2 regions of the Eubacterium sp. An3 genome follow, and region 1 is predicted to be linked to the other one. Evidence: predicted binding sites of a transcription regulator. Region 1 holds the regulator's gene; the other holds the start of a gene.
What was found. Region 1 encodes HrcA, which represses chaperone genes, less so after heat shock. Its sites were predicted from a motif close to TGTTAGCACTCNNNNNNNNNGAGTGCTAACA; they were not measured.

Region 1 (11,092 bases):
TTTTTAGGCGGAAGATTTACCAGAAGCTCATTCTGGACGGCAAAAAAGGAATCGGGTACCGGCCGGGGCGTACAGGCGATGAAGTTTCCCTCAAGTTCTCTGGTGGTGAGCGTTTCATAACGGGACAGCGGATGGCCGGGAACACAGACGCAGGAGCAAGGCGCCAGACATAATTCCCTGTAGAAGAGAGAGGAGCGCTTCTGTGTTTCTTTCAGCCCCAGAGCGGCATGAATCTGGTTATTTTCAATCAGATTTACAAGGGATGGAAAAGGAACCAGGCGGATATTGGGCCGGAGCAGTGGAAATTCTTCTGAGAGAACTTTCAGTACCGGCGGCAGCATCCGAAGCTCAATCTGATTATGGCAGCCCAGTTCCAGCGGCAGGAAGTGTTCCTGATTGCCTAGGCGTTCTCTGGCAGACATTGCAGTTTTTAAAATAAGCTGCGCGTCGGCAAGAAAAAGAACGCCCTCTGGAGTGATAGTGACATTTTTGCTGGTGCGGTTAAACAGTTTTACGTCCAGCTCTTTTTCAAGCGATTGAATCTGATGGCTGACTGCGGGCTGGGACATCTTCAGCACCGTGGATGCTTTGGAAAAGTTAAGATATTCGGCTACAGTGACAAAACATTCTAGTTGAATCGTATTCATTTTTTAACCTCGTCTGTTATTTGCAAATGTTCAGGATGTTGCGGTCATGTCTTATTATAATCTACATATTTCTTAATATCAAAAACAAAATTGATATCTATAAAAAATTTTTATAGAAGATAAAATTTTTGAATTTCACATTTCTTAAAAAACGAGTTAGAATCCCTCTGTGAACAGATTGTAAGTTAATGAACTGTTCGGTAAGAAACTATTTTGCGGATCAGGAAAATTCTGTATATGGATGCATTATAGTAAAAAACAGAAAAAGAACAGGAGGTGTTCGCAGTAATGACCGATGATTTCAGAGCAGAAGAGCTGATTTATTTTATGAAGAAAATCGGGTTGGATCTGGCGGCGCTGATGGACTGCTGTCTCAGAAATGATGAACTCAGCGGAATTCAGGTTTATTTTCTCGTATATCTTCTGCGGCATCATTCGGAGGGGACCTACCTTACGGAGCTGTGCCGGGAGACAGGCATGTCCAAGGCAACGCTGTCTGCTCTGATCAAAAAGCTTAGAGAAAAAGATTATCTTTATTTTCGGGAGCGCCCGGAGGATATCCGGAAGAAAGAAGTGCTCCCCACCAAAAAACTCCTGGAAGAAAGCGAAGAGTTTTTTATCAAGACAAGGCAGATGGAAGACGAGGTCTGCGTCGCTCTCTGGGTATTGTACTGCAGGATACCCACTTGTTCACCGGCACTGTCATGGATAACATCCGTTACGGTAAACTGGACGCCACCGATGAAGAATGTATCAAGGCGGCCAGACTGGCCAACGCCGATGGATTTATCCGGCGTCTGCCGGACGGCTACGATACTATGCTCACCGGCGACGGCGCCAACTTGAGTCAGGGCCAGCGTCAGCTCCTTGCCATCGCCCGCGCGGCCGTGGCCGACCCGCCGGCGCTGATTCTCGACGAGGCTACTTCCTCCATCGATACCCGTACTGAGAAACTGGTACAGGACGGCATGGACGCTCTGATGAAAGGCCGTACCACCTTCGTCATCGCCCACCGTCTTTCCACGGTCAAGAACTCTGACTGTATCATGGTCATGGAACAGGGCCGCATCATCGAGAGAGGTACCCACGACGAGCTGATTGCCGCCAAGGGCAAATATTATCAGCTCTATACGGGTAATTTTGAGGAGTAAATACGAGAATGCATGATGAATTATTGTAAAGGAGCAAGTGTATATAATGGTTAAAACCGTTGCCTGACGGTAATGTGTATTTTATTTATGCAGAGCGGAAAGCTGTTTTATAATAGAAACAGGACTGTCCGCCCTGCATTTTTTATCATTTAGATATATGTGGACATAAGGATAGAGTTATTGTAAAATATAAATAGCTGGTGTACTACAACATTGACGAGAAAGGACGGAAATTTATGAAAAAATCTATCAAAATGGCTGTGCTGACTGCTGCCGCCTTTACTTTTATGGCAGGCGCCGGCATATCTGTGAAGGCAGCGGACAGCGTGGTGATCAATGAGGAAAATTTTGCGCCGGCAGTGATGGAATACGCGCAGGAGGCGGATACCAATGAAGACGGATTTCTCTCTTCGAAGGAAGCGTCAAAAGTGAAAAAGATGCGTTTTGACACACGGCAGTATATCGATTCGTTTCAGGGTATCAAATATTTCAAAAAATTGAAACAGTTCGATTATGAAGTAGCGGAGTATCAGCAGGACATGACGGCCGCGCCGGATTTGGATTTGAGCGGACTGAAGAAATTAGAAAATGTGTCGATATATTCCGAGAGTATGCATATTGGAACGATCAATCTGCAAAACTGCACAAAACTGCGGCAAGTGGGGATTGTTCCCAATTCGGAGCATATTGTTTATATTGACAGTATGAATTTGCAGGGATGCACAAATCTGGACTCCTTTGTATGCGGAGGCCAGATAGAACAGATCGATTTATCCGGTTTAAAAAATTTAAAGTCTGTCATGTTTACCGGCGAAACGGAAACGCTGAATTTGGATCGCTGTTCCAAACTGAAAAATATGTATATCATCAGTGATACTCTGAAGACATTGTCGCTAAAAGGGGTCAGAAATCTGAGAGGCATCACGATAAAAGCTGCTTCTCTGGAATCGCTGGATCTGAGTAAAAATTCCAAATTAAAAAATGTGAATTGCCATTATACTCAGATTACTTCTCTGGACTTGAGCGGAAACAAAGATTTAAAGTATTTACATTGCCAGAACAACCGGAAATTAACCAGCCTTGATGTGACTGGATGTACCAGCCTGAGATATCTTCGCTGCCATAATACTGCTCTGACAAAGATTAACGTAAAAACAAACATAAATCTTGAAATATTAGGTTGTAAAAATACCAACATAACATCTCTGAATCTCAAAAAGAACAGAAAGTTAAGATTCTTAAGCTGTCTGGGAACCAAAGTACAGAAGCTGGATCTTTCCAAAACCAGTATCAGGGGTGAAGGCAGACTGCGGTGTGAGAAGACAGTAGATGTTACTTATGCGGCAAGAAAAAATTAAATGTATGGATAAATGTATGGAGGGGCATTACAAGAAGGATAAGGAGGGAAATCTATGAAAAAAATGAAGTTATTACAGGGAGTGATACTGGGCGGATGCCTGTTCCTGGGACTGTTCTTTCTGCATTCCTTTGACGCGAAGGCGGCAAGTGTGACCATGGATGGTGTACGTTACTGGTTGATAGACTGGGATTCCGAAGCGAAGGGACACGCAGAACTGGACCCGGATTCTGATCTTTCGGAAGTCTACATAAGAAATGAAGTGGAATTTCTCGGTAAATCCTATCCGGTGGGTTCATTCTGGTGGGATGAGGACGATTTTATGGTTGATTCCGATGATTCTTTTGGCGAAGGATGGGGGCAGGCGGATTTAAAAGAAACCAATACCGCCCACGAGTCTCTGAGAAAGATTACATTTGCTCCGGGCATTACAGTTCAGGGCAGAGCGATCAGTTTTAAAAAGCTGGAAGAAGTTGTGTTCGAGGGAGAAGTTTCCTATATGGATGAAGTCAGTTATTTTAACTGCCCGAAATTAAAAACAATTGTTCTTCCGTCCAGCTACGGGGAGCCGGTTTACAGATCAGAGTTTGGAATTGATATAAAGAGATGTCCGTCAGTACAGATTGTCGCGGATGAGTCCAACCCGCATTTCCAGGTCATCGATAACGACGTATATTCCAAAGATGGAACCATTCTTTATAACGTGACCAGCAGTGCTAAAACATACAAGGTGAAAGATTTTGTCCGTCACATCGGAGAATACGCTTTCAATGGAAACAATACAATCCGGTCCGTGACCATGCCGAACTCGGTGCAGACTGTCGGAAGATATGCCTTTGGTGAAATGAAGAAACTGTCTTCCATTCGTCTGAGCAAGTCTCTTCAGAAGCTGGAAGAGGGTGTGTTCCTTGGTTCAAAGAAGTTAAAGAAGCTGACTCTGCCAAAAAATATCAAGCGATTTGACGGGAATTTTGGCTGGAAAGAAAACAAATTTGAAAAATTAGTGATCCGCACCAAAAATATTAAAAAAGGATCGTTTTACGATCTCTCCAAAAAATGTACGGTGTATGTCCGGAACAAAAAGGTGAAAAGACAGCTTCGGAAATTTGATTTTGACGGAAAAATTGTTGTGAAAAAGAAAAAATGATAAATGGGGAAAGGGCTGCTGCTGGCAGTCCTTTTCCACGTAAAAATGATAAGAAGATATTACGATGAAATATCGGATGAGAGAAAGGAAAAAAAATATGAACATCACAGTGAGAGAATACAATAATCAAGACCTTTCTTCTATGACTGCCATCTGGAACGAGGTGGTGGAGGAAGGCGTCGCCTTCCCTCAGGAAGAATCTCTCACCGCGCAGACCGGCGCGGAATTTTTTGCGCAGCAGAGCCATTGCGGCGTGGCGGAGGACACGGACACAGGAAATGTACTGGGACTTTATATCCTTCATCCAAACAACGTGGGACGCTGTGGGCACATCAGCAACGCAAGCTACGCCGTGGCCTCCGAAGCACGGGGACAGCACATCGGAGAGCTTTTGGTGCGGGACAGCATCGCACAGGCGCACAGACTGGGATTTCGTATCCTGCAGTTTAACGCGGTGGTAAAAACCAACGCCGGGGCCCGGCATCTCTACGAAAAGATCGGATTTAAGCAGCTTGGCGTGATTCCGGGCGGGTTCCGGATGAAGGACGGCAGATACGAGGATATCTGTCCTTATTATATAGAAGTGTGAAGGATTTTCCTGAACTGTTAAAAATAAAAATTTGAAATTAATGCTTGACAAGAAATGTATATAGTGCTAAGTTATCTATAAAGATATTAGCACTCAACATAAACGAGTGCTAATAACTAAGAAAGAAGGGACACAGTTATGAATCTGGATGAACGTAAGATGAAAATACTGAAGGCAATCATATCTACTTACCTTGAGACGGGTGAACCGGTGGGAAGCAGAACCATTGCCAGAGATTCTGATTTGCATTTGAGTTCTGCAACCATTCGTAATGAGATGGCAGATTTGGAAGAGCTGGGATATATTTTACAGCCGCATACATCTGCTGGCAGGATTCCTTCTGATTTGGGATACCGTTATTATGTGGATCATCTGATGGAAGAGAAAGAGAGCGAGTTTGCAGCCCGGGAGAATGAGCTTCGGAAGGAACGGCAGGCTCTCCTGCAGAAGATGGACCGTATGGAGGAAGTTCTTAAGAACGTGGCGGATGTACTGGCGGCCAATACCAATTATGCCACTCTCATCACCACGCCGCAGATTAAGGAATCAAAGATAAAGTTCATACAGCTTTCCATGGTGGACAGCCGGAGACTTCTTGCGGTCATTGTTCTTGGCAATGACACGGTGCGGAATCTTCTGATGAATATCGAAGATCCTCTTGGCAATGACGAGATCCTTAAGCTCAACATATTATTGAATTCTTTCCTGCAGGGGCTGACGCTCAAGGATATTAATCTGGAGCTGGTGCATACCATGAAGGTGCAGGCAGGAATGCATGCCTCCATTCTGGAAGGCGTTTTTAATGGAATTGTGGAGGCGATACACGAAGCAGACGATATGGAGATTTACACCAGCGGCGCCACAAACATGCTGAAGTATCCGGAGCTGGTAAGTCCGGATCACACCATGGCGCTTCTTGATACTCTGGTGGAGAAGAAAGCTCTTGTAAAGCTTGTGGATGACACGGTGAACCAGGAGGAACGCCATGGAATCCAGGTTTACATCGGTAATGAGACCCCGGTGCAGACATTGAAGGATTGCAGCATCGTGACTGCGACCTATGAACTGGCGGAAGGGGGAACCGGAACGGTCGGTATCATCGGACCGAAACGGATGGATTATCAGAAGGTGGTAAATACTCTCAAGAATCTGACGGATGATTTAGATGAGATTTTCAATAATAAATCATAGAAAATAAATCACAGAAAGGTGGTACTTAAGTGGAAGAGAATAAAAAAGAATTCGACGAAAGTATCGTAGACGAAAACATTTCTGAAGCTGCTCAGGATGAGGAGCAGAAGGAAGACGCTTCTGAGGAAGCGAACGCAGCTGAGACAGCGGAGGCTGCCGGCGATGCTGCAGAAGGCGAAGAAGAATCCGATGAGCCGGACAGCAAGAAGAAAAAGAAGAAATCTGCCAGGGCTCTGGAGATAGAATTAAAGAAGAGCCAGGAGATGCTTGCCGATATCACGGACAAATATCAGCGGCTGATGGCGGAGTTTGAGAACGCCAGAAAACGTAATGCCAAAGAGCAGAGCCGCATGTATGATATCGGCGCAAAGGAAGTTCTCGCAAAGCTGCTTCCGGTGGTGGATAACTTTGAAAGAGGCTTGGATGCTCTCTCCGAGGAGGAAAAAGAGGGCGCATTTGCCCAGGGCATTGAGAAGATCTACCAGCAGCTCATGACCGTCTTTGATGAGATTGGCGTGAAAGCGATGGATGCAGCCGGTAAGGAATTCAATCCGGATTTCCACAATGCGGTGATGCATGTGGAAGATGAAGAACTGGGTGAGAACCTGGTAGTGGAAGAGTTCCAGAAGGGCTATATGTACAAAGACAGCGTGCTTCGGCACAGCATGGTAAAAGTTGCCAACTAGAGCTGATGGAGCAGACCGCTGGCCGGTCGGCAAGATCAGTGATTACAGATATAGTTGATTTTAGGAGGAATGAATAATGAGTAAGATTATTGGTATTGACTTAGGTACAACAAACTCATGTGTAGCAGTTATGGAAGGTGGAAAGCCTGTAGTTATCACAAACGCAGAGGGTATGAGAACAACCCCTTCTGTTGTTGCATTTACAAAGACAGGAGAAAGAGTTGTCGGTGAGCCGGCAAAACGTCAGGCAGTAACCAACGCTGACAAGACTATTTCTTCCATCAAACGTCATATGGGTACTGATTACAAAGTAGATATTGACGGCAAGAAATATTCTCCACAGGAGATTTCCGCTATGATTTTACAGAAATTAAAATCTGATGCAGAGAACTACCTGGGCGAGAAAGTAACAGAGGCAGTTATCACTGTTCCTGCATACTTCAACGACGCACAGAGACAGGCAACAAAAGATGCCGGAAAGATTGCCGGACTGGAAGTAAAACGTATCATCAACGAGCCTACAGCAGCCGCTCTTTCCTACGGCCTTGACAACGAGAAAGAACAGCAGATCATGGTATACGACTTAGGCGGCGGTACTTTCGATGTTTCCATCATCGAAATCGGCGACGGCGTTATCGAGGTACTGGCAACAGCCGGTGACAACCGCCTGGGCGGCGACGACTTTGATAATGTAATCACTCAGTACATGCTGGATGATTTCAAGGCAAAAGAAGGCGTTGACTTATCTTCCGATAAGATGGCAATGCAGAGATTAAAAGAAGCAGCTGAGAAAGCAAAGAAAGAGCTGTCTTCTTCCACAACAACCAACATCAACCTGCCGTTCATCACAGCTACATCCGAAGGACCAAAACACTTCGAGATGAACCTGACAAGAGCAAAATTCAACGAGCTGACCGCTCATCTGGTAGAGAGAACTGTAACACCTGTAACAACCGCTCTGAAAGATGCCGGACTGACAGCTACAGACTTAAGCAAAGTATTACTGGTCGGCGGTTCCACAAGAATCCCGGCTGTTCAGGATAAAGTAAAACAGTTGACAGGCAAAGATCCGTTCAAAGGCATCAACCCGGATGAGTGTGTAGCCATCGGTGCTTCCATTCAGGGTGGTAAGCTGGCAGGAGATGCCGGCGCAGGCGATATCCTCTTACTGGATGTAACTCCGCTGTCCCTGTCCATCGAGACCATGGGCGGTGTTGCCACAAGATTGATCGAGCGTAACACAACAATCCCTACCAAGAAGAGCCAGATCTTCTCCACAGCAGAGGATAATCAGACAGCCGTTGATATCCATGTTGTACAGGGTGAGAGACAGTTCGCGAGAGATAACAAGACCTTAGGCCAGTTCCGTCTGGATGGTATCCCGCCGGCACGTAGAGGTGTTCCTCAGATCGAAGTTACTTTCGATATCGACGCCAACGGTATTGTAAATGTTTCTGCCAAAGACCTGGGAACAGGTAAAGAGCAGCACATCACCATCACAGCAGGTTCCAATATGTCCGATGAAGATATCGACAAGGCTGTAAAAGAAGCCGCTGAGTTCGAGGCACAGGATAAGAAGAAGAAAGAAGCCATCGACGCAAGAAATGACGCTGACAACATGGTATTCCAGACCGAGAAAGCTCTGGAAGAGGTCGGCGATAAGATTGACGAGGCTGAAAAGACCACAGTACAGGCTGACATCACCAAGCTGAAAGAGATTCTCGACCGCACAACGGTTGACAACATGACTGATTCTGATGTTTCCGAGATCAATGAAGCAAAAGAACAGCTGATGAAAGATGCGCAGGCACTGTTTGCAAAGATGTATGAGCAGACACAGCAGGGCGCTCAGGGCGGCCCTCAGGCAGCTCCTGGCGGAGATGCCAACGCAACCTATAACGCAGATGATGTGGTTGACGCAGATTACAAAGAAGTATAAAATCAGAATTCAATACAATGACAGAGGAAGAGGAGACGGGGCTGCCCTGTCCCCTCTTCCCTTGTCGTTCACCGGGTGAAATAATTTTCATCTGATATACGCTCCGCGAAAGATGCGCAGGGGCAAGCCTTGAATTTGGAGGATAGTATGGCAGATAAAAGAGATTATTACGAGGTTCTGGGCGTAAATAAAAACGCCACAGAAAATGAAATAAAGCGTGCGTACCGGAAGGTGGCAAAAAAATATCATCCGGATATGAATCCGGGGGATAAAAATGCGGAAGAAAAGTTTAAAGAAGCTTCTGAGGCTTACGAAGTATTAAGTGACCCGGATAAGAGAGCCCGCTATGACCAGTTCGGCCATGCCGCCTTTGAGCAGGGAGGCGGAGGAGCCGGCGGATTCGGCGGATTTGATTTCGGAAGCGGAGATATGGGCGACATTTTTGGCGATATTTTTGGTGATTTCTTTGGCGGCGGCAGCCGCAGCAATGCCAGAAGAAACGGCCCGCGTCAGGGTGCGAACCTGCGGGCGGCTGTCCGTATTACATTTGATGAGGCTATCCGAGGCGTAGACAAAGAGCTGGAGATTACCCTGAAAGAGAAATGTAACACCTGCGGCGGCAGCGGCGCCAAGCCGGGAACCAGTCCGGAGACCTGTTCCAAATGTAACGGAACCGGTCAGGTGGTCTATACGCAGCAGTCCATGTTCGGCATGGTAAGAAATGTACAGCCGTGTCCGGATTGTAACGGAACCGGTCAGGTAATCCGTTATAAATGTGCCGATTGCTCCGGAACCGGTTACATCAAGGTGCGCAAGAAGATTAAAGTTCCGATTCCGGCAGGTATTGACAACGGTCAGAGCGTGCGGATCCGCGAGAAAGGCGAGCCGGGTATCAACGGAGGACCGAGAGGAGACCTGCTTGTCAATGTAAATGTATCCCGTCATCCGAAGTTCCAGAGACAGGAATACGATATCTTCTCCACGGAGCCGATTACATTTGCACAGGCAGCTTTGGGTGCTACCATTAAGATCGACACAGTAGACGGACCGATGGATTATACCATTAAGCCGGGAACACAGACTGATACGAAAATCCGTCTGAAAAATAAAGGTGTGCCTAGCCTTCGGAATAAAAACCTTCGTGGTAATCATTTTGTCACCCTGGTGGTACAGGTGCCGGAGCGCATGACAGAAGCGCAGAAAGAGGCGCTGCGCCGGTTCCAGGAGGCCATGGGAGAGGTGCCGCCAGCGCAGACAGATGCTTCAGGCGCAGCAAAAACAGAGCCGGAAAAGCATGAAAAGCATGAGAAACATGAAAGAAAAGGCTTCTTTGGCGGAAAGAAGAAGAAATAAATGGATGAGACAGCTTCGCGGGAAATATCCCGCGGGGCTTTTTGAGTATTATTATAATTTCGATATCTATCATGAACAAAGGAGAACGTTATGTCGGAAACAAAAAAGGAAAGCTTTTTGAAGAGAAAAAACGTTGAGATTTCTTTTAAACGGTATGGAATCGACGCCATGGGCGCCATGGCATTAGGCTTATTTGCATCTTTGCTGATTGGAACTATTTTTCAGACTATTGCGGAAAATATTGGCACTGCGGGCCTCATGGCTACTTTATCAGGTTTGAGTGGTGACGAATTATCCGCACAGACTGCGGCTCTTGGCGGTGTGGACAGCGTCTGCTGGGTGTTATACAGAATCGGTACTTACGCCACTGCCGTAACGGGAGCGGCCATGGCGGCAGCCATAGGGTATGCTCTGGACGCTCCGCCGCTGGTTCTGTTTTCGCTCTGTGCGGTCGGTCAGGCAACCAATACCCTGGGCGGCTCCGGCGGCCCTCTGGCAGTATTATTTGTGGCGATCATTGCCTGTGAATTTGGTAAACTGGTATCAAAGGAGACGAAGATTGATATTCTTGTAACGCCGGCAGTTACGATTGTAATCGGAACTCTTTGTGCAATGGTTCTGGCTCCAATCTTCAGAACCATCTGTGATGCACTCGGAACCTTCATCGGATGGGCGACAAACCTGCAGCCATTCCTGATGGGAATCGTTATCTCAACAGTAGTGGGCATCGTACTCACTCTGCCAATCAGTTCCGCGGCTATCTGTGCGGCCATCGGAATCAGCGGCGGCGCAGTGCTGGCAGCTCTCGGAGATGGAACGGTCTCCATAGAGGTATGGAACGGTCTGGCGCTGGCCGGCGGAGCTGCCACAGTCGGCTGCTGTACACATATGCTTGGTTTTGCAACTCTCAGTTATCCGGAAAATGGCATCGGAGGATTTGTGGCGCAGGGTATCGGAACTTCCATGCTGCAGGTGCCGAACCTGATGAAAAAACCGGTGTTATGGCTGCCTCCGGTTATCACATCCGCTATC
Region 2 (11,092 bases), on a different contig from region 1:
ATTAAGCACCGGCTTTAAGAAGCTGGATGCCATGCTGCGCTATGGTCTCCACAAAGGAACCTATTTTATCGATTCCAAACCGCAGTACCTGAAGAACAGCTTTATGCAGCAGATGGCAGACCGGGCAGCGGAAAGCGGCGTGGATGTGCTGTACATTTCCACGGAACTGTCCCGGTATGACTTGATGGTGGATACCATTTCAAGACTCAGCTACGAGATCCATCAGGGAGATCCTGACAAGGCGGTCTCCGTCATGTCCATCATGACCGGCGAAGACGGCGCGGATCTGGAGTCTCTGAAAGATGAGCTGAACTGGTACAGAGGAAGAATCAGCGAACATCTCTATATTCTCGATCAGGAAGTCGTGGCAGAGTACACCGACGCCATGGAAGACGCTTCCGCCGGGGATATTCTTGGAGAACTCATCCGCTCCATCGTGCGGGACGGCGTTCATAAACCGGTTGTCTTCATTGATAACATTGAAAATATTCTGTCGGTGGAGGATACCGAGGATATCAAGCCTTTGATGGAAGGCATCCGCCGGCTGGCCGGAGAGCTGGGAATCCCGATCATCATGTCTTACGGATACGCCCAGGCGGAAAGCGAGACGGAGATGAGCGGAGAAGAAAGCCGCTTCCACGAGCTGCTGGGAAATATGTGCGACGTCTATATGGAACTGCAGTATGCGGATATGATTACGGAGGATTCCGTGGAGATCACCGAGGAAGATATTGCGGAGATGGTTGAAGAGGGAGACAGTCTGCTCATTAACGTCCTTCTTCACAGAAACCGTCGTCCTCTGCGGGCGTCCTGCCAGATTCAGGGAACACCGAAGTTTAATTACTTTGAAGAATAATATACGGCGGCGGATGAAATAAAGAAACGCCGGCGTAATACAAAAAAAGGGTCATTGCGGGAAATGTATGATGATACATTCCGCAATGACTTTTTTTGGTATTATTAATTGATTGCTCAGATTAATACCCCAGATCATCGGTAACCGCTTCCACCTTGTCGCTGATTCTGCCCAGCTCCTCAGTAGGCTCATAATCTTTGGTTCCATAGAGATATTCGTGAGCCTGTACGGTATTGGAGTACACGGTCAGCGGGAATCCGTAGTAGATTCCGCCGTAGCGTTCATCTACGGACTCAAAAGGATAGGCCTGGGAATCCACAATGCTGTAACGAAGAAGACTCATGGTCAGCGAAGTCATATCTCCTGTGGAAAGACTCGTCTTACATTGTGGGATGACGGTGTCGGCCAGTGCCTTCAGTTTCCATGGCTGCTGTTTTACTTTTTTCACGATGCCTTCCACGACCAGACGCTGATGATTGGCACGTTCGTGGTCGCCTCCTTCCATATAGCGGATGCGTGAGTAGGCCACCGCCTGATTGCCGTCAAAGGTGTAGGTACCCACTTCGTCAAACTTTGGAGAGTCGCCGCCGTTGATCTTATTCATATTCCCAATATAATCGTTCAGATTTTCCAGTTCCTTTTCCGATTTGATGGTGAGCTCAATACCGCCCAGAATATCTACTGCGTCAGCCAGTGCCTTGAAGTTGACGGTGGCAAAATCAGTGATATTCAGATCCAGATTCCGGTTGATGGTATTTATGGCCTGTTCAGGGCCGCCATAGGCATAGGCAGCATTGATCTTGTCGTATTCTCCGTCAATGCTCACGTAAGTATCGCGGTAAATGGACATCAGTTTGACATCCTTGCTGGATTTGTTGATGCTTACGATGATAATGGTATCGGTTCTTGAACCGACGTCCTTAATCTTGTTGTCCTGATTATCGACGCCAAACAGGGCAATAGTCTGGTAATTGTTCATGTTATCGTCCTTATCATTGACGACGATATCCGACATATTCAGCTCATACTTTTCAACCTTATTAAAAGCGGACCGCAGAAAAAGAAAGAAAAGAGCAAAAATAATCAGAATGAGCAGAATAAGCGGTAAAAGGATTCGTCCAAGACATCCCCTGTTTTTTTTCCGCTTTGGAGGCCGGCTGTTTCGGGTATCGTATCTGTTGTCGGGAACAGCGGATTTGGTCCGGCTGCCGGAATGTCCTCCGGATTGAGATTCTTCAGCGGAATGCCGCTTTTTTCTACGCTCATCATCAAGCAGTCGGTAAGAAGCGTTCTGTGCGGAACGATAACTCAATGAACTCGTAGAACGTTTTTTGCTGTGTTTGTTGGATGAGGATGATTGCATAAAGCACCTCTCTTTTCTGTAATGTCTCAGGCGTCTTTCGATGCCGTGCGTGATGTATGAGTAATGTATTGGCACGTACATTGATGATGAACGTGCCGGTACAATAATAATTAATATGCGTTTTTATTTATAAATCCTTTGAATACCGTTAGGAAAAGAATCTTGATATCAAAGGTCAGGGTCCAGTTTTCAATGTAGAAAAGGTCATGCTCAATACGTCCTTCTATGGAAGTATCACCGCGGAAACCGCAGACCTGAGCCCACCCGGTCATGCCCGGGCGAACCTGATGTTTGATCATATACCGAGGTATTTCCTCTTTAAACTTCTCAACGAACAAAGGGCGCTCAGGACGTGGTCCGATCAGGCTCATGTCTCCCTTTAAAACATTGAATAGCTGCGGCAGTTCATCAATACTTGTTTTGCGGATTATACGGCCAACAGGGGTGACACGGGGATCGTTGTGGGTGGTCCACGCCGTTTTCTCTTTGGAAGGAGACTGTACCCCCATGGAACGGAACTTGTACATTTTAAACGGCTTATTGTGAAGTCCTACCCTTTCCTGACAGAAAATAATCGGTCCCGGCGAGCTTTTTTTCACAAGAAGAGCAACAATCAGCATCAGCGGTGAAAAAATAACAATGCAGACCAGGGAACCTACGATATCAATAGCTCTCTTGATAAACTTATTGACCGTGTTGGTCAGGGGAACATCCCTGATATTGATAACAGGGAGACCGTTCAAATCCTCTGTGACAGGATTTGTGGTGATAAATTTGTAATAATCCGGAACGAACTTGGTATGCACGCCGGATTTTTCACATATGTTGACAATGTTCTCAAGCTTGAAATATTCTTTCAGGCTCAGCGTGATGACAACTTCGTCCATAGTAGTATTCTGCAGATATTTTTCAAGATCTTTGATCTTGCCGATGTAGAAAATGTTTTTGTACTGAAAGTTCTCGTTGAGATTATCATCAAAAATACCGTGGATCATATAGCCCCATTGAGGATTGGCCTTGATGCGGTCGATATATGCCTCTGCGGCGGCGCTGAAACCGATGATGATAATATGTTTTAAATTATGACCGCTGCGGCGGGCACGATGGAGGAAATTCTTGATGAGGAAACGTTCCCCCAGAGTGGCGCACATGCTGATAATATAAAATGTCGCGATCAGGCTTCTCGGTACGTGCTCTATCTTCATAAAAAAGATGTAGATGAATAAAAATAATATACCGCAGGTATTTGCCTGAATCAGATTTTTATATTCGGTCGACTGATTTTGATACCGCTTGGGTTTATAAAGATTAAACTTGGCGTATAAAATAAGATAGACCGGAACGAGAACGAGAAGCATGCTCTGATACTGCCACAACTCTCGGTAAAATGATACCGGTGGTAAAAATAAACCGAAAAGATATCTTGTAAAAGGATTCTTGAAACGGATATAATAACTGAGGCAGAAAGAACAATAAATAACTACGGCGTCAATGACAACATGAAGCCGGTTAAAATACTTTTGATTCTCTTTAATCATAATTTTATCCTTACTCATCCGGGACTGTACCCGGCACAAAACAAAAAGTGACTGGTTTCTTTTCCTTATTATATAATATTTTACGCAAAAATAACAGGAGTTTACACAGGGATAATTTACTGTGAATTTCTAATCTATGATACAATAGATTAAATTATTCCACAATATTTATTTTGTGTTTTTTCGTGGAAAATCATATAACGGGGAGAAAATAAGCGAAAATGACCATGTTTTGACCATGAAAATGACACAATTTATTCACATATCATTGCTAAGATATGCATATCAAATCGAAAGAAAGGGGTTGGCGATATGAGCGAATTTGATTATAACAATACAAATGACGGTCTGAATAATGACAATACTGATGACAGCCTGAATCATGATCCTGCCGGGAATGACAGCCTGAATGATGACGCTGGCTGGAACAAACCGGGCGACGATATAGATACAGCGGTTTCGGAGGAAACAGGAACTTCTTCTTATGAGCCTGCTGCAGCCGATACCGCACCGGCGGACGGTACGTATCATTATGTGGGAGATCCTTACAGAGAGGAATCCGGTACTGCGTCCGAAGATGGAAGAAATCCAAGATACCGTTATCAGGGCCAGCAGAACGCACAGTATAATAATTCCTTTTCGGAGGGAAGCTGGCAGGGTGACGGAACTTCGGCGGACAGCCAGCAGGATGCACAATATAACGGCGGCGCTTATAATGAAAGTAGCCAGCAGTATTACAGCAGCATTCCGGATGAACCAGATAAAAAAAGAGGTGGGATGGGAATGAGAATAGCAAAAATTGCAGGAGCTGCTCTGTTGTTTGGTATAGTGGCAGGTGTAGGTTTTGCGGGAGTTTCCATTGCAAGAGACCGGCTGATTCCATCAGCGACAGAGAGAGTGCAGACAACAACAGTGCAGAACAATGGTTCCGATGACAGTTCCAGTTCTTCTGCATCTGCGCAGGATATTTCCAATGTGGTTGATGCGGTAATGCCTTCTGTGGTGTCCATTACCAGTACAACACAGGTTTCCAATTATTTCTTTGGAACTCAGGAATCTGAGGGCGCCGGTTCCGGATTTATTCTGGCAAAGACCGATGACGCACTGATGATTGCCACCAACAACCATGTGGTGGAAGGAGCCAATGCATTGACTGTCGGTTTCTCAGACGGAACGACAGCGGACGCCACCATTGTGGGAACGGATTCTGACGCCGACTTGGCAGTGATTTCCGTACAGGCCAGCGGGCTTTCCGAAGACACATTATCCACCATCAAGGTTGCGGTACTGGGAAGCTCTGATGACCTGAAAGTAGGAGAAACTGTGATCGCCATCGGAAATGCGCTGGGTTACGGACAGTCCGTGACAACGGGCGTTGTCAGCGCCAAGGACAGAGAGGTTTCCTTCACAGACGGAACCATGACTCTGCTGCAGACAGACGCAGCCATCAATCCTGGAAACAGCGGCGGCGTTCTTGTGAATCTGAACGGCGAGGTCGTAGGTATCAATAACGCGAAACTGGAAGATACTTCCGTAGAAGGTATGGGTTATGCGATTCCGATATCCACAGCGCAGGGAACCCTGGAGACTTTGATGAATTCCGGAAGCATACCGGAAGGAGAAGCCGCATATCTGGGTATTCTCGGAAGAACCATCGATTCTACTTATTCTGAGGCGCTGGGTATGCCGAGCGGCGTATATGTTTCACAGGTAGTGGAAGGTTCTCCGGCCGAAACAGCAGGAATTGCTGCCGGTGATGTTATTACCGGATTTGAGGGAAATACAGTTTCTACCATGGACGGACTGAAAGACAGGATTTCCGCACAGCAGGCCGGCACGGAAGTACAGATTACTCTTCAGCGTGCAAATCAGAATGGAACTTATGAGGAACAGACAGTGACGGTAACTCTTGGAAAAGAGAGTGATTATCAGGATGCTGAGACTGCCACGGAAGAATCTGCCGACACTACAGAGCAGGATTCCCAGCAGTATGGAACCGATCCGTACGAATATTATAACGGCGGAAACGGAAACGATTATTACAGCAGTCCGTATGATTACTTCTTTAACTAGACAGATTGTGAATAACCTTCTTGTATATACCAATAAATAAAAGAACCGCTGCTTTACAGATTATCGATTCTGCAGAGCAGCGGTTTTTTATTTGTGTGTTTTCAGATATAAGTTTTCAAAGTGTCTGATCGGTATAAGAACACATTTATTTGGTCAGGATACCAAGGATTTTGTTGGAGCGTGCCACGAACTTGGTCATTTCCTCCGGTTTCAGCGGATGGTTGGCAAGCTGTGCCAGGTCGTAAATCTGCTGGCAGATGAGTTCGGTGTTTTCGTTCTCTTCATTATTTAAGATGAACTGAACCAGTTCGTTGTTGGCGTTTAATATGAGAGTTTCGCCCTGTGCGCCAAGACCGGTCTCACTCTTGCTCATGCCGTACATTTCCATCATTTCCGCCATACGTCTTGTCTGCTCGGAAACAGTGATCATGGAAGATATCTCAGGGTTTTTCAGTTTTTCCACCTTGAGAATCAGGTTCTCCTGTCCGGTTGCTTTCTTGAATAACTCTGCCAGCTTCTCGGTGGTCTCTTTCATCTCATCCTCGGAAACTTCTTCTTTGAAGTTGTCGGTCAGATCGGAGTCGATACGCAGGAAGCGGACGTCCGGGTTCGCCTGTTCCAGATGAGTGATGAAAGTATTGTCGATCGGATGGGTCAGATAAACGGCATCCATGTTGTTTTCTTTGAACATGTTAATGTACTGGGACTGTGCCACATCATCAGTGATATAGAAGACTTTGTTTTCATAGGAGTCTTTGCCTGCTTCCAGATATTCCGGAAGAGTGATATATTTGCCTTCCATATTTTTAAAGATGATGTAGTCGCGCATCTTCTCGTTGAACTTCATGTCACGGATACAGCCGTATTTGATGAACGGGCTAATGTCATCCCAGTATTTCTCATAGGCTTCCCGATCTGTTTTGCACATGCCGGATAACTTCTCCGCTACCTTTTTCGTGATGTAGTTGGAGATCTTCTTTACAAACCCATCATTCTGCAGAGCGCTTCTGGATACGTTCAGCGGCAGATCCGGACAGTCGATGCATCCCTTCAGAAGAAGAAGGTATTCCGGAATGACTTCCTTGATGTTGTCGGCGATAAATACCTGGTTGTTGTATAATTTGATGGTTCCCTCAATGCTCTCATACTGAGAGTTGATCTTCGGGAAGTAGAGAATACCTTTTAAGTTGAACGGGTAATCCATGTTCAGATGAATCCAGAATAAAGGCTCTCTGTAGTCATGGAAGGTATCCCGGTAGAATTCTTTGTATTCTTCCTCAGTACAGTCATTCGGATGTTTGGTCCAGAGAGGATGTATGGTGTTGATCGGCTTCGGACCTTCGTCCTCTTCCTCTTCATCATCATCGTCCAGAGTGACTTCATGATCTTCGCTGTCTGCGCCTTCGCTGCCGTCATCGGTATCGTCGGCATTCTCTGTTGCTGCGTCCGCATCAGAGGCATCTTCTTTGGCGTCAACGTCCACCACATCCGGGATGTCTTCTTTCTCCGGTTCTTCTGCGTCTTCATTGGTGAAATAAATCTCCACCGGCATGAAGGAACAGTATTTCTCCAGAACCTCGCGAACACGGTATTCGTTGGAAAATTCATAGCTGTCTTCGTTGAGATAGAGGGTGATCTCCGTACCACGCTCTGTTCTCTCGCCGTCCTCCATGGAGAACTCTGTGCCGCCGTCACATTCCCAGTGAACCGGTCTGGCACCTTCTTTATAAGAAAGAGTATCGATGGTCACACGGTCGGCAACCATAAATGCGGAGTAGAAGCCCAGACCGAAATGACCGATAATCTGTTCTTCGTTGGTCTTGTCTTTGTATTGTGCCAGGAAGGCTTCCGCGCCGGAGAAGGCGATCTGGTTGATATATTCATCAACTTCGCTCTCGGTCATACCGATACCGTTATCAATGAATTTTATCGTCTTATCTTCCGGGCTGACAAGAACGTCTACTTTGTATTTGTTGCCTTCCGGCTCTTCATATTCGCCGATGACAGATAATTTTTTTAATTTGGTTACAGCGTCGCAGCCGTTGCTGACCAGCTCACGAATGAAGATATCGTGATCAGAGTACAGCCATTTTTTAATAATAGGAAAAATGTTTTCGCTGTTGATTGATAAACTTCCCTGCTTAGCCATAATAGCATCTCCTTTTTGATTTGGTAATAAATCCGCGCCGCAGCGGCGAGGAATTGTTGGAATACGGTTACTGGTCACGGTGTGAACAGTAACGGCATATGCTGCCCGACAAAGTGAAAAAGAGCGGGCTTTGGATAATATAGTAATACCAAAAAAAATGAATGTCAAGAAAAAATTAGCACTCATTTTTGATGAGTGCTAATAATATCAGACATATTTGTGGAGAAGTATCTTTACCTAAATGTATTTTTCTCTTTAAAGTTTTTAAAATATGCTTTGGTTTCTCTCGCCACAATACTGCTTAATGCCAGCAGAGCAATCAGGTTAGGAATCGCCATGAGGCCGTTAAAGATATCGGCGATGGTCCATACGGCGGACACGGTCATGTAAGGGCCGATGAAAACGCAGGCAATGTAAAGCCAGCGGAAGATCTTCACGGCTTTGGCGTTATTGTGAGTCAGGTAGTCAAGGCAGCGTTCACTGTAGTAGTCCCATCCGAGAATTGTGGTGAAGGCAAAGAATACCAGGCACAGCATTAATATAAAGGAAGAAACCTGTGCCGGGAACGGCAGGCCAACCTGGAAAGCTCTCGTTGTAACGTCAACGCCGTCCAGTCCCACATTCCAGGAACCGGTGATGACGATGGAAAGACCAGTCATGGTACAGATGATGATCGTGTCGATGACAGTACCCAGCATGGAGATAAGACCCTGCCGAACCGGTTCGTTGGACTTAGCAGCGGCGGCGGCGATCGGCGCGCTGCCGAGGCCGGATTCATTGGAGAAAATACCGCGGGCAATACCTTTCTGCATAGCGACGATCATGGCTCCCAGAGCACCGCCGGCAGCGGCGCGGAGACCGAAGGCTCCCTGTACAATCTCCACAATGGCGCCAGGGATTCTTTCATAGTTAAGAATGAGGATCAACAGAGCGGTTGCTACGTAAGCAATAGCCATAAATGGAACTATGACCTGTGATACGGTAGATATTCTCTGAATACCGCCGATGATAACAAAAGCGACAATGACGGTAAGAATAATGCCGGCGATCACTACTGCCCAGGAATAGTCCCTGCCAAACAATGAAACAGTATTTACGTTTCCCGGGTCAAAAAAGTTTTTGACCGCGCTGGTGATACCGTTGATCTGTGTGAAAGTACCGATGCCCATCAGACCGACGCAGAGTCCGAAAAAGGCAAAAATCTTAGCCAGCCAGCGCCACTGTTTTCCCATACCATTTTCAATGTAATAAAACGGTCCGCCGACCACATGTCCGTCCTCAGCGATAGTCCGGTACTTGATGGCCAGAAAACCTTCTGTATATTTTGTAGCCGTACCAACAATGGCGGCCATGACCATCCAGAACAGAGCGCCCGGTCCCCCGGCAACAATAGCGGTGGCGACGCCTACGATATTACCAGTGCCGATGGTGGCAGAAAGCGCCGTACAAAGGGCTGCAAAACTGGAAATCTCGCCGTCTCCGTCATGTTCTTCATTGGCGAACATGTATTTTACGGCGAGAATGAGTCTGCGGACCTGAAGCCCCCGCAGACGGATGGTCAGATAGATGCCTGTCGCCATGATCATAACGATCAGGGGTACGCCCCAGACCACATTATCAATGGACGTCAGCACATTGTTGATAGTTTCAAACATTTTTTCATACTTCCTTTCCTCTTTACTGTGTAATTCCGCCATCTTCAATTCAGCAAAAAAGGAGGCAGAAGAGTGTAAAGTAGGATGGGAAGAACAAAAAAAGAGCTGCAAAAAATCAGCTCTCCGAAGAAAAACATGCATTTACGTGTTCTGTCCTTTTGCCTGAGAGATTGGCAGAACTATCTGCCGTACACCTTCGGCGCTTCACCGTATGCCGAAGCCGGTGAAGACTCTCCAGAGTAATGCTGTATGTATAGCGAACGATAACAGACTATCATAAACGGAAGAGTAATGCAAGATGATTTTGCAGATATTTTAATTTTCATGGAGAATCGGGGAAAAAGCGGGGGACCAGAGGGCTATTTTGAAGTTTTTCAGTATAAAAATTCAAATAATAAATTAAATAAGAAAAATATCGTAAAAAAATTAACAATATGTTAGAATATACTTAATAAAATAATGTGGGAGGTTATTATGGAAAGAGTAGAAGAATTAAGAAAAATGTGCGCGGAGCAGGGTATCCGCATGATTGATTTTAAGATGACAGACCTGGATGGACGGTGGCGTCATATTACCATTCCGGTGGAGCGGTTCAACGAGGATATCTTTACCTACGGTATCGGATTCGACGGCTCCAACTATGGCTACGCTCCGGTGGAGAAGAGCGACATGGTATTCATCCCGGATCCATCCACCGCGGTCATCGACCCGTTCGTGGAGATACCGACCCTGACCATGTGCGGCAACGTATGCGTCATCGGCGAGGAGAACCGGCCGTTTGACCAGTACCCGAGAAATGTAAGTCTGCGCGCCATGGAGTACATGAAAGAACAGGGCGTCGCCGATGAGATGCTCATCGGACCGGAATTTGAATTTCATCTTTTTGACAACGTAAGCTACACGGTATCCCCGCAGAAGACTTCTTTTACCATTGACACGGCGCAGGCTGCCTGGAACAGCGGAAAGGAGAGTCTGTACAATAACGGCTTTCAGGTTCCTGCTGGCGGCGGTTATCACGTGGCGGCACCGCAGGACATCGCCTATAATCTGAGAAGCCAGATGTGCATCCTCCTGGAAAACTGGGGCGTGGACGTAAAATACCACCATCACGAGGTGGGCGGCTCCGGTCAGATGGAGATCGAGGTGGAACTGGGCGACATGGTGGACATGGCGGACAAGACCATGATCATCAAATATGTCATCCGCAACGCAGCCGTTAAGGCAGGCAAAACCGCCACCTTCATGCCAAAGCCGATTCACCATGAGGCCGGTAACGGCATGCACGTTCACATGCTCCTGAAAAAAGACGGAAAACCGGTCTTTTACGACAAGGACGGATACTCGGGCTTAAGTCAGACCGCCCACTACTTCATCGGCGGCCTGCTGAAGCACATCGCGTCCCTGTGCGCTTTCACCAACCCGTCCACCAACTCCTTCAAACGTCTGGTGCCAGGCTTT

Region 2: the regulator HrcA is predicted to act here: its motif matches at 8,153-8,183, upstream of htpG (molecular chaperone HtpG).

The regions. Positions count from the first base shown of each region.
Region 1 is NZ_NFIR01000005.1:72,151-83,242, reverse strand. It holds gene B5F87_RS07030 (LysR family transcriptional regulator) at 1-647, opposite strand, end outside; partial or broken gene B5F87_RS21390 (helix-turn-helix domain-containing protein) at 936-1,226, shown strand; partial or broken gene B5F87_RS07020 (ATP-binding cassette domain-containing protein) at 1,295-1,798, shown strand; gene B5F87_RS07015 (hypothetical protein) at 2,035-3,156, shown strand; gene B5F87_RS07010 (leucine-rich repeat protein) at 3,211-4,302, shown strand; gene B5F87_RS07005 (GNAT family N-acetyltransferase) at 4,400-4,891, shown strand; gene hrcA (heat-inducible transcriptional repressor HrcA) at 5,030-6,082, shown strand; gene grpE (nucleotide exchange factor GrpE) at 6,112-6,768, shown strand; gene dnaK (molecular chaperone DnaK) at 6,845-8,707, shown strand; gene dnaJ (molecular chaperone DnaJ) at 8,855-10,060, shown strand; gene B5F87_RS06980 (PTS sugar transporter subunit IIC) at 10,151-11,092, shown strand, end outside.
Region 2 is NZ_NFIR01000001.1:456,104-467,195, forward strand. It holds gene B5F87_RS02145 (DnaB-like helicase C-terminal domain-containing protein) at 1-856, shown strand, start outside; gene B5F87_RS02150 (LCP family protein) at 978-2,219, opposite strand; gene B5F87_RS02155 (undecaprenyl-phosphate glucose phosphotransferase) at 2,330-3,757, opposite strand; gene B5F87_RS02160 (trypsin-like peptidase domain-containing protein) at 4,070-5,830, shown strand; gene htpG (molecular chaperone HtpG) at 5,976-7,979, opposite strand; gene B5F87_RS02170 (sodium:alanine symporter family protein) at 8,213-9,634, opposite strand; glycine riboswitch at 9,775-9,882, opposite strand; gene B5F87_RS20890 (hypothetical protein) at 9,926-10,075, shown strand; gene glnA (type I glutamate--ammonia ligase) at 10,109-11,092, shown strand, end outside.